Regions from separate parts of the Nonomuraea sp. NPDC059194 genome, predicted to be linked through region 3. Evidence: riboswitches for the same ligand, from Rfam matches in the RefSeq annotation. Region 3 holds a riboswitch; each other region holds the start of a gene.
The links. Region 3 has a riboswitch for cyclic di-AMP ahead of ACFXJ8_RS21325 (coiled-coil domain-containing protein). Riboswitches for the same ligand answer to the same signal wherever they lie in the genome.

Region 1: another riboswitch for cyclic di-AMP. It lies ahead of ACFXJ8_RS07775 (CHAP domain-containing protein); the one in region 3 lies ahead of ACFXJ8_RS21325 (coiled-coil domain-containing protein).
Region 2: another riboswitch for cyclic di-AMP. It lies ahead of ACFXJ8_RS04000 (C40 family peptidase); the one in region 3 lies ahead of ACFXJ8_RS21325 (coiled-coil domain-containing protein).
Region 4: another riboswitch for cyclic di-AMP. It lies ahead of ACFXJ8_RS13810 (CHAP domain-containing protein); the one in region 3 lies ahead of ACFXJ8_RS21325 (coiled-coil domain-containing protein).

Annotation. Positions count from the first base shown of each region.
Region 1 is NZ_JBHZBH010000004.1:112,728-115,887, forward strand. It holds gene ACFXJ8_RS07770 (magnesium transporter CorA family protein) at 161-1,132, shown strand; cyclic di-AMP (ydaO/yuaA leader) riboswitch at 1,380-1,529, shown strand; gene ACFXJ8_RS07775 (CHAP domain-containing protein) at 1,572-2,216, shown strand; gene zwf (glucose-6-phosphate dehydrogenase) at 2,204-3,160, opposite strand, start outside.
Region 2 is NZ_JBHZBH010000002.1:273,775-276,934, reverse strand. It holds gene ACFXJ8_RS04005 (NlpC/P60 family protein) at 1-705, shown strand, start outside; cyclic di-AMP (ydaO/yuaA leader) riboswitch at 1,061-1,203, shown strand; gene ACFXJ8_RS04000 (C40 family peptidase) at 1,334-1,765, shown strand; gene ACFXJ8_RS03995 (hypothetical protein) at 1,836-2,819, shown strand; gene ACFXJ8_RS03990 (M48 family metallopeptidase) at 2,816-3,160, shown strand, end outside.
Region 3 is NZ_JBHZBH010000017.1:27,690-30,849, reverse strand. It holds gene katG (catalase/peroxidase HPI) at 1-623, shown strand, start outside; gene ACFXJ8_RS21325 (coiled-coil domain-containing protein) at 714-1,667, opposite strand; cyclic di-AMP (ydaO/yuaA leader) riboswitch at 1,671-1,811, opposite strand; gene galT (galactose-1-phosphate uridylyltransferase) at 1,878-2,939, opposite strand; gene ACFXJ8_RS21315 (DeoR/GlpR family DNA-binding transcription regulator) at 2,936-3,160, opposite strand, start outside.
Region 4 is NZ_JBHZBH010000008.1:170,355-173,514, reverse strand. It holds gene ACFXJ8_RS13825 (aldo/keto reductase) at 1-5, shown strand, start outside; gene ACFXJ8_RS13820 (Gfo/Idh/MocA family protein) at 36-995, shown strand; gene ACFXJ8_RS13815 (tetratricopeptide repeat protein) at 976-1,416, opposite strand; cyclic di-AMP (ydaO/yuaA leader) riboswitch at 1,548-1,682, shown strand; gene ACFXJ8_RS13810 (CHAP domain-containing protein) at 1,698-2,405, shown strand; gene egtD (L-histidine N(alpha)-methyltransferase) at 2,484-3,160, opposite strand, start outside.

The DNA of each region.
Region 1 (3,160 bases), on a different contig from region 3:
TTCCGCGCACCCAGGCGGTCAGCGTGTAGGCGGTGCCCGGCCGTACGGTCACCGGCTGGGCACACCTGGCGTGGTCGGCGCCGCGAGCAGCGACGTATGCCTTGTGGGACCTGCTCGACCGCAGGATCAGAACGCCGAAAAGCCCCTAAGCTACGCGGTTATGGTTCGTACCCGGCTGTATCGCAACGGCGTGCTGCGCGCTCACGGCTTCCCCATCGCCGACGTCTCCGACCACCTTTCCGACACGGCGGCGACAGTCTGGTTCGACCTGTGCTCTCCCACCCCTGCCGACCTGGCGGTGATCGCCGAAGAGCTCGGCCTGCACGCCCTGGCCGTCGAGGACGTCCTGCACGATCGCCAGCGGCCCAAGCTCGACGTCTACGACAGCCACCTGTTCCTCAGCGTCTACGGCGTGCGCCTGAACCCGGAGACCGGCCGGCTGGCCATCAGCGAGATCGACATCTTCGTCACCCGCAACGCGCTGGTGACCGTCCGCTCCGACGACGGCGTCGACATCGACCAGGTGGCCAAACGCTGGGACGCCAACGCCGGTCTGGCCGGTCACGGAGTCGGCTTCCTGCTGCACGGCCTGCTCGACTACATCGTCGACGGCCACTTCGAGATCGTCCAGGACCTCGACGAGCGCGTCGAAGGTCTCGAAGACTCGCTGTTCACCGACGACGGCGCGACCAGGTCGCTCCAGCGGCACACGTTCGAGCTGCGCAAGGACATGGTCGCCTTCCGCCGCGTGGTGCTCCCGATGCGGGAGGTGCTCAACGCCCTGCTGCGCCGCGACCTCCACGTGGTCGACGCGGCAATGACCCCGTACTACCAGGACGTCTACGACCACGTGCTGCGCGTCAGCGAGTGGATCGACTCGCTGCGGGACCTGATCGGCAACATCCGCGAGACCTCCCTGTCCCAGCAGGGCTTCCAGCTCAACACCATCATGAAGCGCGTCACCAGCTGGGCGGCGATCATCGCCGTGCCCACCGCGATCACCGGCTTCTACGGCCAGAACGTGCCCTATCCCGGTGCCGAACAGCCGATCGGGTTCTGGACGTCGACAGCCATGATCGTGGGCGTCTCCGCCGCACTGATCGCCGTCTTCCGCAAGCGCGACTGGCTGTAGCCGACCGCCTCGAGGAGCCGGCGTAAAGGCGACGCCAAGGTAAAGAATTCCGTTGCGGATCCCCTATGCCGCAGGGGATTGCGCGCCCGCGGCCGGGACAACACTTGCACCGCTCTATACGTTTCGCTTACGTTGAGGGCACTCAAGGCGCACATCAGGCGTGCCACTGCACGCCGCCCGCGCCCTCAATATTGCCGAGACCGCGCATCTGCATGGACGTCACCTACATGAACGTCGATTCCGCAGACCGGCGCGGCCGCCGAATCCGCGATGGTCGCGGAACCGGGGACCCAATCTCCCTTGGGGTGAATCGGAACGCCCGTCGCAGATGGCGTCCGTAGGGCACTTCCACGCCCGAACCCGTCAGCTAACCCGGTAGGCGGCATGGAAGCTAGGAGCAAATTCCCGTATGTTCAAGCACGTTCTTCGTCGTTCCGTCGTGTCCGCGAACCTTCCCCGTCTTGCCGTCGGCCTGACCGTCGCGGCCGGAGCGATGTTCGCGAACGTTCACTCCTTCGGTGACGACCACGCGGCGCGGGCGCAGGCAGCAGCCCGCCCGCAGCAAGTGTCCGCGGCCCAGAAGCCCGCTCAGGTGAACGCGGCCTCCCTGCTGAAGGTGGCGGAGTCGCAGGTGGGTGTGGCCGAGAACGCCGCCGGTGGCGGCACCCCCTTCCACCGCTGGTACATGTCGTCCCAGCGCGCGGCCGAGACCGTGAACCGCGACGGTGGCAGCATCCGCGCCTACGCCAACGCGCCGTGGTGCGCGATGTTCGTCTCCTGGGTCGGCGAGAAGAGCGGCCTGCGGCCCACGGTCGGCTGGGACGCCTACACCGTCACCTTCGCCAAGTGGTTCAAGGCCAACAAGCGCTGGGGCACCAAGTCCACGCCCGGCGCGGTCGTCTTCTTCTCCTGGAAGGGCGGCAAGGACCTCGACGACATCCAGCACGTCGGTTTCGTCGAGAAGGACAACGGCGACGGCACGATCAGCACCATCGAGGGCAACACCGGCAACGGCAAGGTGGAGCAGCGCGTCCGTCCGAAGTCGCAGGTCGTCGGCTACGGCTACCCCGACTACAAGGCCTGAGCCCCGACGGGGTGCCAGCCGCCCGGCGCGATGCGGGCGGCACCCTCGGGCCACGTCCCCTTCTCGTACGGCTCGGGCGCGCCGTCGAAGGCCAGGATGTCCTGGACGATGCGCCACGACTCCTCCACCAGGTCGAACCTGACGAAATGCCGGGCATCCCCCGCGAGCGCGTCCTTCAGCACCTGCTCGTAGGCCTCCTGCGCGGGCCCGAGCACCTTGGTGAAGTCGACGGACACCGGCACCGGACAGGTCCTGTCGAGCACGTCCGGTTCCTTGGCCAGCAGGTCGAACGTCACTCCCGGATCGGGATGCATCCTGAACCTGACCAGGTTGGGCGCCGGCCTGGCGCTGAAGTAGGCGACGGGCGGCCTGCGCAGTTCGGCGACGACCTCCAGCGCGTCGACGGGCAGGCACTTACCGGTGCGGATGCAGAACGGCACGCCCGCCCAGCGCCAGTTGTCGATCGCGGCCCGCAGCGCGACGAACGTCTCGGTCCGCGAGTCAGAAGCCACACCGGCCGTGTCGCGGTACCCGTCGTACTGCCCGCGCGCCACGTCGGCCTCTTCGAGGGTGCGGACGGAGCGCAGCACCCGCCACTTCTCGTCGAGCGCGGCGCGGGCGTCGCCCGAGGGCGGCGCGTCCATGGCGACATAGGCCAGCAGTTGGAGCAGGTGGTTCTGCACGACGTCGCGCAGCGCCCCTACCCCGTCGTAGAACGCTCCCCTGTCGGTGACGCCGAAGTCCTCGGCCAGGGTGATCTGGACGCTGCGCACGTAGGTGCGGTTCCAGATGGGCTCCAGCATGGTGTTGGCGAAGCGGAAGACGACCAGGTCCTCGACGGGTTCCTTGCCGAGGAAGTGGTCGACGCGGAAGAGGCGGTCCTCGTCGAAGCAGGTGAGGATCTCGGCGTTGAGCTGCCTGGCCGAGGCCAGGTCGTGGCCGAA
Region 2 (3,160 bases), on a different contig from region 3:
GGCATGGCCGTCAACGCCTACCAGGGCGTCGACATGACCGCCTGGACCTCGATGCTGGGCGACGCCGACCCCACGGCCACCCTCGGCAGCATGGCGCTCATCGACCAGATGACGGCCGAGCGCGCGCAGACCCTCGCGGTCTTCGACGACGAGAACCGCCAGCTCAAGGCCGACAAGGAGAAGGCCCAGGACGCGCTCACCGAGGCGGACAAGCTGCGCGACGAGGTCAAGTCGGAAAAGGACAAGGTCCTCGAGTTGATCGAGCAGCAGGAGAAGCTGCTGCGCAGGCTCGGCGCCTACAAGGTGGGCAACCCGAACAGCACCGGCATCAAGTACACGGGCTCGGCCTCCGGCAACGCGGCCTCCGTGCTCACCTTCGCCTACGCGCAGGTCGGCAAGCCGTACCAGTACGGCGGGACGGGCCCCGGCGGCTGGGACTGCTCCGGCCTGACCCAGGCCTCGTGGCGGGCGGGCGGCGTGTCGCTGCCGCGCACCACCTGGGAGCAGTGGGCGTGGGGCGCCAAGCGCAGGGTCTCCCTCGACGCGTTGCAGCCCGGCGACCTCATCTTCAGCGAGGGCCTCGGGCACGTGAGCATCTACGCGGGCGGCGGCAAGATCGTGCACGCGCCGCAGACGGGGGACGTGGTGAAGATCGTCCCCCTGTCCGCCTACGGCAGGCGACTCGTCGGCGCCATCCGCCCGTAGTGCCCTGGCTGACATCGACCGCTCTCGGTGCGAGGCCGAGGCCGTACCTACCCCTGTTACGGGTGTGACTTGAGTGACAGATGGGACCTGACAAGTCGCCATTTGTCCAAGTGTGAGTAGCGTCACTTTCGGATAACGGAGCGTTTCCTGGAGCAGCGGATCCCGTTCTGACAAGTATGGGTCGGTGATCTTGACAGCTTTACTTCGGCTTTGCCCGCCGTTGGCCGTTTGGGTACTTTCTCCCATCGCGGCGACCAAGCCATGGCGCCCGCAACGTTCACCGGCGCCAGGCGTGTCCGGTGAGCACGCATAAAGATCCGCTGGTCGCCGCGCCGAGTCCCCCCTCTGTCGTGCGCGGACCGACCTGCCGAGTCCGTGCGGCATGGAGCACGGAGCCGGGGACCCACGTTCCTGGGGTGAATCCGGCCTGAGGGCCGGAAGGGCGACTTCCACGCCCGAACCCGTCAGCTAACCCGGTAGGCATTCGTGGAAGTCCCAAGGAGACGTTCTGTCTACCCCCGTCAAGAAAACCCGTCTGTCCTGCCTTGCCCTGAGCGGCGTCGTGGCGGCGATGGGAGGAGTCGTCCTCCACGCACCCACGGCACAGGCGAGCGTGACCGTCAACGCGGTGAGCACCGTGAAGACGGCCGCGACGTCGACGTCCACGGCGAAGCGGCAGACCAGCACCGCTCGGCAGAAGGTGAAGGCCGCCAAGGCCGTCGCCGCGGCGAAAAAGCAGCTCGGTGACCCCTACCGCTTCGGCGGCACGGGCCCAGGCGCTTTCGACTGCTCAGGACTGGTCCAGTACGCCTGGGCCAAGGCCGGCATCAAGATCCCGCGCGTGACGTACAGCCAGTACGCGCGCATCAAGAGGAAGGTCACGTGGAGCAACCTCAAGCCAGGTGACCTGATGTTCTTCCGCGGGAAGGGCCACGTGGGCATGTTCGTCGGCAACGGCCGTATGATCCACTCGCCGAGCACTGGCAAGACCGTGCGGATCGAGAGGCTCAACGGCTGGCGCAAGGCCTCCTTCGCCGGCGCGGTCCGCCCCGGCGGCTGAGCCGGACGCCCGGAGCCCCGTCCACCCCCCTTGGACGGGGCTCCGGCGTGTTCGGGCTAGCATCGCAGCCGTGGTGACCCGCAGAACGCTGCTGGCGGCCGCGCTGGCCTGCCCGGCGATCTGCACGGTGGCGGGGTCGGCGGGCCGACGGCTGCCGCCCGAGGCCAGAGGGGTCTGGGAGTCAGGCGTCACCCTGGCGTACGGCCCGCGCTCGCTCGTCGTCGGCCACCACGCCGAGGCCGCCCTCCTGCGTGACCTGGCCTCCCGGGCCGATACGGCGGCGCTGACCGTCTCCACTGTGCTGCGGCGTGCCGTACGGCCGGTGGTGCTGGTGCCCCGGACCACCGCCGAGGCGGTCGCGCTCGCGGGCACCGGATCCGTCGATGGACTGGCCGCGCTGGCCTCGGCGGGGCGGGTGATCGTCCTGCCCGACGCGTTCGCGCGCCTGACGCCCGTCGGCCGCGACGTCGTCCTCGCCCACGAACTCACCCACGTGGCCGCAGCGGCAGGCGACGCCGCCCGCGCCCCCGAACTCACCCCCTTGGCCGCTGGGGACGCGCCACGCGTGGTGGCTGAGGCAGGCGACGCCGTACGCGCGCCCGAGCCCGCCCGAATCTCCGCCGGGGCAGGCGATGCCGTACGCGCGCCTGAGCTCACCCGAGTGGCCGGTGGCGTGGGAGGGCGGCCTGTGTGGCTGCGGGAGGGGCTCGCCGACTACGTCGGCTACCTGCGCTCGGGGCTCCCCACGCGGGTCGCGGCAGCCGAACTGGCCGCTGAGGCGCGCGCGGGACGGCTGCCCGCCGCGCTGCCCGCCGACGCCGACTTCGCGCCGGGCGCGCCCCGCCTCGCGCAGGTCTACCAGGAGGCGTGGCTGGCCAGCCGCCTGATCGCCATCCGGTACGGCACGCAGGCGCTCGTCGACCTCTACTATCGGGCTGCCGGAAAGGATCTCGGCCAGGCGCTCGCGTCGCTGGGCCTGTCGGTCCCCACGCTGACCGCGCACTGGCGGGAGTATGTCCGGAACGAGCTGACCGATATGGGGGAAAGCGGATGAGGCGGCTGGACCGGCAGGCGGGCATCGGGGGCATCGCGCTGGCGGTGCTCGGGGTGGCGATCCTCGCGGTCGTCGCGCTCACCACACCATGGGACCTCATGGCCGGCGCGCCCTCCGTGTCGCCCGACCCCGCACACGACTTCACCGCCGCCGAGATCGCCCGCTCCCGCGCCTTCGACGCGGCCACCAGCGTGCCCTCCTACCTGTCGCTCGGGTTGACCGTCTTCTTCGCGGGGCTGCTCGTGGCCACCCCCCTCGGCGCGCGCCTGGTCCGCAGGGTCAAGGGACCGTGGTGGCTGCGGGTCGTCCTCGGCGTCCTCGTGCTGACCGCCGTCGTCGAG
Region 3 (3,160 bases):
GCGCGAAGATCTCGCTCGCCGACCTGATCGTGCTGGCCGGCTCGGCCGCCGTCGAGAAGGCAGCCAGCGAGGCCGGCGTGGCAGTGACGGTGCCGTTCCGCCCGGGCCGCACCGACGCCACTCAGGAGCAGACCGACGTCGAGTCCTTCCGGGTCCTCGAGCCGCGGGCCGACGCCTTCCGCAACTACCTGCGTTCCGGCGAGAAGACCCAACCGGAGACGCTGCTCGTCGATCGTGCCTACATGCTCAACCTGACCCCGCCCGAAATGACCGTCCTTATCGGCGGCCTGCGTTCCCTCGGAGCCAGCTTCGGCGGTACCCGGCACGGCGTCCTCACCGACCGGCCCGGCGTGCTCACCAACGACTTCTTCACCAACCTGCTCTCCCCGGGCGCCCGGTGGAAGGCATCGGACTCCGGCGAGCAGGTGTACGAGATCCGCGACGTGGCCACCGATGAGGTGAAGTGGACCGCCACCGCGGTCGACCTCATCTTCGGCTCCAACTCCCAGCTACGAGCCCTCGCCGAGGTCTACGCCGGCCAGGACGCCCGCGACAAGTTCGTGACCGACTTCGTCGCAGCCTGGACCAAGGTCATGGAACTCGACCGGTTCGACCTCGCCTGACCTCTCCACGCGACGAGCCCGGTCGAGTCATCGTGATCGACCGGGCTCGTTGAGATCGCTCTGCCCCGGCTACTGCCAGCACAAGCAGCATCAGTTCATCGAGATGTGCACATGGTCGTAGTGGTTGGCGGTAACGCTGCCGCGGTCGGACATCGCCCGCCAGCCGCTGCCGCTGTTGATCCGCTGCTGCCAGATCACGTACTTGATGCCCAGGCGGCTCTGGTTCTTGATCGCCCACGCGGCGACCTGGTCGCCGAGCGTCCTGTTGGCTTCCGTCGGCCTCGAGCCGCCCGAGCTCAACATGAAGTCACAGGCGCGCCCGAGCGGATGCTCGCCGCTGCCGCCCGACCTGTAGCAGCCCACCGTGAACGGCATCGCGAACGTCTTCTTGATCGTGTCGCGCATGAGTTCGGTCCGCGGCGTGATGTTCTCCGAGCCCGTCGGGAGTTCGGGTGCCCAGCTCCCGTCGGCCTTGCGCCCGGTCCCGGTCGGCACGAGCTTGTCAAGCTTCTTCTCGATGTCCTTGATCATGCCCTCGGCCTCCTTCCGGTCGTCGGCGACCTGGGCGGTCTCCGTCTCGATCCGGTCGGCGAGCGTGGTCGCCTCGGCCGCGGCCTGCTTCTTGGCGTCGCGGGCCGCGGTGACGTTCTTGACCACGGCGTCCTGCTCGGCGCTCATCTGCTCGAGCAGGGCGGCGGAGTTGAGGTCGGGGGTGTAGAGCAGCGTCGGCAGGTCGGGGGTGCTGGCCTGGTAACGCAACTCAGTGATCTTGGAGGCTTCGGCCTCGGCCTTGACGAGGGTCTGCTCGACCGCCGCCAGCCGCTCCTGGGCTGCCTTGGCGGCTTTCTGCGCCTTGGCCAGCGAGACCCGCTTGGCGTTGTAGCGCTCGATGAGCTTGTCGACCTTGGTGTTGAGCTGCTTGAGCTCGGCCCGCAACGTGGGCTCGGACGGCTTGGGGGCAGCCGATGCCGCGTTCGCGGAAGCGATGATGAGGGACAGTGCGGCAAGCGCGCCGCATGCGAAACGGGACGTGGGGGACGCCACGAACGATCCTCTCCGTCTGCCGGCCGGGTTAGCTGACGGGTTCGGGCGGGAGGTGCGGCCCTACCACAGACGTGGATTCACCCCAGGTTCTTGGTGGGTCCCCGGCTCCTGGGCAACGCGCCCAGGATTAGGCAATGTGACCGGCGTGAAAGCCGACAAAAGGGATGTTAGTGGTAAATGTCCGGTAATGCGACTCCATGCGGAGACAAATTAGTGATCTACCTGTGATCGAAGTAGGCGCGCGGCTTCCTCGGGCAGCACGTCGCTGACGAACGCGCCCATCGCCGACTCCGAACCCGCCAGGTACTTCAGCTTCTGCGGGGCCCGTCGGATGCTGAACAGCTCCATGTGGAGATAGGCCAGGTCACGGCCCTGCCGTACGGGGGATTGGTGCCAGGCCGCCACGTACGGCATGACCACGCCGAACAGGCCGTCCAGCGCCCGCAGCACCCGGGTGTAGACGGGGCCAAAGGCGGCGCGCTCCTCCTGGGTGAGGGCGGCCAGGTCGGGCACCTGGCGGTGCGGGTAGAGGTGGACCTCGAACGGGTAGCGGGCGGCGGCGGGGACGAACGCGGTCCAGAACTCGTTGCCGGCGACCACCCGCTCGCCCGCGCGCTCGGCGGCCAGCACGTCGGCGAAGAGGTTCGGCCGCTTGGCCGCGGCCGCCAAGTGCCGTTGGGTGCGGGGGGTGACGTAGGGGTAGGCGTAGATCTGGCCGTGCGGGTGCCCCAGCGTGATGCCGATCTCCGCGCCCCTGTTCTCGAAGCAGAACACCTGCTCCACGCCGGGGATGGCCGACAGCTCGGCCGTACGGTCGGCCCACGCCTCCATGACCAGCGCCACCTGGTCGTCGGAGAGCGCGGAGAAGGAGGAGTCGTGGTCGGAGGTGAAGCAGACCACCTCGCAGCGGCCGACGCCGGGGCGCACCTCGCTCAGGCCGCCGGGGTCGGTGTAGGAGCCCAGGTTGGTGGAGAAGCTGGGGAACCTGTTCTCGAAGACGACCACGTCGTACTCGGCGGCCGGGATCTCGGTGAGCATGCCGGGCCTGGACGGGCACAGCGGGCACTCGTCGGCCGGAGGCAGGAAGGTGCGGGTCTGCCGGTGGCCCGCCATCGCCACCCACTCCTCGGTGAGCGGGTCGTAGCGCAGCTCGGAGGCGACCGGCCTGGGCGGCAGCTCGCGCTCGTCGATCGCGCTCCTGTCGGCGTCGTCGCGCCGATCGAAGTAGATCAGCTCTCGGCCGTCGGCCAGGTGCGCGATGGTGCGCTTCACTTCGGGTCCTCCGCGATGATCAGTTGTCCGGCCCGCTCGGCCAGTTCGGCCCGGGCCTCCTCCGGCAGGCCGGCGTCGCTGATGACGACGTCGGCCTCCGAGAGCTCGGCGATCGTGCTGATGCCGACCGTGCCCCACTTGGTGTGGTCGGCGGGGACCACCAGGCGGTGCGCGGAGGCGACCAGCTCCCTGTCGGTCTCCGACTCCAGCAGGTTCGGCGT
Region 4 (3,160 bases), on a different contig from region 3:
GCTGATCAGCCCCGCGGTGATGGGAAGATCGAGTCATGCGTGACTTGGGTTGGGGCATCGCCGCCACGGGCGGGATCGCCAGGACGGTCGGCGCGGTGATCGCCGCCGAGCCCGGCATGCGGGTGGCCGCCGTGGGCTCCCGCGACCAGGGCAGGGCGGCCGAGCTCGCGGCCACGCTCGGCGCGGAGGCGGCCTACGGCTCCTACGCGCGGCTGTGCGAGGATCCGAACGTCGACGTGGTCTACGTGGCCACCCCGCACGCCCAGCATCTGGAGGTGGCCGAGGCGGCCATCGCGGCGGGCAAGGCCGTGCTGTGCGAGAAACCTCTCACCGCGAGCCTGGCCGACGCCGAGCGGATGGTCGAGCTGGCCAGGCAGGCAGGCGTCTTCCTGATGGAAGCGATGTGGATGCGCTTCAACCCCCTGATCAGGGGGTTGCTGACCGAGGAGCGCTTCGGGGCGCTGCGCTCGGTGCAGGCCTCGTTCGGGTTCGTCATGCCGTACGAGGAGCGGCATCGGCTGTGGGATCCGGCGCTGGGCGGCGGAGTCCTGCTCGATCTGGGGATCTACCCGTTCGGGCTGGCGCAGCTGCTGCTCGGCGAGCCCGCCGAGACCTATCTCACCGGATCGCTGGGGCCCTCGGGCGTGGACGCCGAGGTGGGGGCGCTGCTGACCTACGAGGGCGGGGCGCGGGCGCTGCTGGACACCTCCCTGCTCAGCCCGCTGGCCAACACCGCGACCGTGGTGGGCACGGGGCTGCGGGCCGACATCGCCGCGCCGTTCTGGGCGCCGCAGCGGATCCTGCTGTCGGGGCCGGGCGTGGAGCCGGAGGAGATCGTCCTTGACCCGGCCATGAACGGCTATGCCGAGGAGGTGCGCGAGGTGCGCGCGGCGCTGGCCGAGGGCAGGACGGAGAGCCCGATCATGCCGCTGGAGGAGAGCCTGGCGATGATGCGGATGCTGGAGGAGGCCAGGATCAGGCTAGGCGCGAGATAGCGCGGGCGCTGGCCTCCTCGTGCCCGGATCGCACGGCCTGGAGGAAGTGCGCGCGGGCCTGCTCGGGGCGGCCTTCCCTGTCCTCCAGCAGGCCCAGGTTGAACATGGCGCGCGGGCCCGCCTCGGTGTGGCCCGACTCGATGGCCAGGGTGTAGCAGCGGCGCGCCGCCTGGGTGTCGCCGCAGCAGTCTTCCAGGACGCCCAGGTTGAACATCGCCCTGGGGGTGGCGGCTCTGCCGTACCAGTGGCGGGCCTCGTCGAGGCGGCCGCGCTCGTCCTCGATCAGCGCCAGGTTGAAGGCCGCCCGCTGGGCGGCCACGGGATGACCGGTTTCGATCGCCAGGAGATACCATCGCCGGGCTTCGTCCGGACGGTGTCCGTCTTCCCGCAGCCCCCTGTTGAACAGGTCCTGTGGCGACATGACCTGACCGTAGATGATCGCCGTACCTTTATCAATTTGTAAGGTACTTGCCCCGTGTATTACCTTAGGCTCCACTCGAGGCAAAAACCGGGCAATCCGGACATTGCCAGACATTGCAATCATCACAGGATCGCCTGTGACCGCTGAATCCGCACCACGCGGAACCGGGGACCCAATCTCTCTGGGGTGAATCGGCACATCGTGCCGTAGGGCAGCTTCACGTCCGAACCCGTCAGCTAACCCGGTAAGCGGCAGGAAGCTAGCAAGGAGTCCCCCTTTTCATGGCAAAGCACCGTCGTAGCCGTGCCCCGAAGCTCACCTACGCGAATGCCGCGCTGGGCGCACTCGTCTTCGCAGGCGCCCTTCTTCCCACCCACGCCGCCCAGGCCGACAAGCTCCCCCTTGCCGACGGCCCGCGGGTAGCCGCCCTCGCCAGCCCTCCCAAGGAGGACACCAGCAGGGTCGACACCGCCAGCAAGGCCCAGACCAAGGCGATGCCGAGCGCCGCCGTGGTCCTCGCCGAGGCCAAGAAGCAGATCGGCGTCAGGGAGAACTCCCGCGGCGGCGGCACCAAGTTCCAGGACTGGTACGTCAACTCCCAGCGCGCCAGGGAGACCGTCGCCAGGGACGGCGGCAACGTCCGCGCCTACGCCAACGCCGCCTGGTGCGCGATGTTCGTCTCCTGGGTCGGTGAGCAGACCGGCGCCCGCACCCAGGTCGGCTGGGACGCCTACACCGTCACCCACGCCAGGTGGTTCAAGGCCAACAAGCGCTGGGGCAGCGAGCCCAAGCCCGGCGCGGTCGTCTTCTTCTCCTGGAAGGGCGGCAAGGACCTCGACGACATCCGGCACGTCGGTTTCGTCGAGAAGGACAACGGCGACGGCACGATCAGCACGATCGAGGGCAACACCGGCAACGGCGTGGTCGAGCAGCGCGTCCGTCCGAAGTCGCAGGTCGTCGGCTACGGCTACCCCAGCTACGGCGCCTGACGACTCGCTCGCCTTCCCCCGGCGTACGACAGCGGCCGCGCGCCCCGCGCGGCCGCGGTCGTTTCCGGGTCCTGGTTCTTATGCCTCGGCCAGGACCAGGGTGAAGTCTCCCGCGGGGTCGGTGTAGCGGCGGCGCACCTCGAACCCGGCGGCGGCGAGCTCGTCCCGCAGTCCCTCCGGCCGGAACTTGGCGCTGATCTCGGTACGCATCTCCTCCCCCCGGACGAAGTCCACCGACAGCCCGAGTCCCCCGATCCGCACCCGCATGTCCCTGCTCGCCCGCAGCCGCATCTCGATCCAGTCGTGGCGCGCGTCGTACAGCGCCACGTGCGTGAACGCCTCCGGCTCGAAGTCGGCGTCCAGCTCCCGGTTGATCACCCGCAGCACGTTCCTGTTGAAGGCGGCCGTCACCCCCGCCGCGTCGTCGTATGCCGCCACCAGCCGCCCGGTGTCCTTCACCAGGTCGGCCCCGAGCAGGAAGGTGTCCCCAGGCCGGAGCGTGGCCCGCAGTTCCTTCATGAACACCTCCCTGGCGGCCGGTTCGAGGTTGCCGATGGTGCCGCCGAGGAAGGCCACCATCCGCCGCCCGGCACGCGGCAGCAACGCCAGGTGGCGCTCGAAGTCGGCGCACACCGCCCGCACGGCCAGCCCGGGGAACCGGCCGGCCAGCCGCCGCGCCGCAGCCGCGAGGGTGACCGCGTCCACGTCCACCGGCGTGTAGGCGCGCAGCGTGCCCGCCGCCGCGAGCGCGTCCA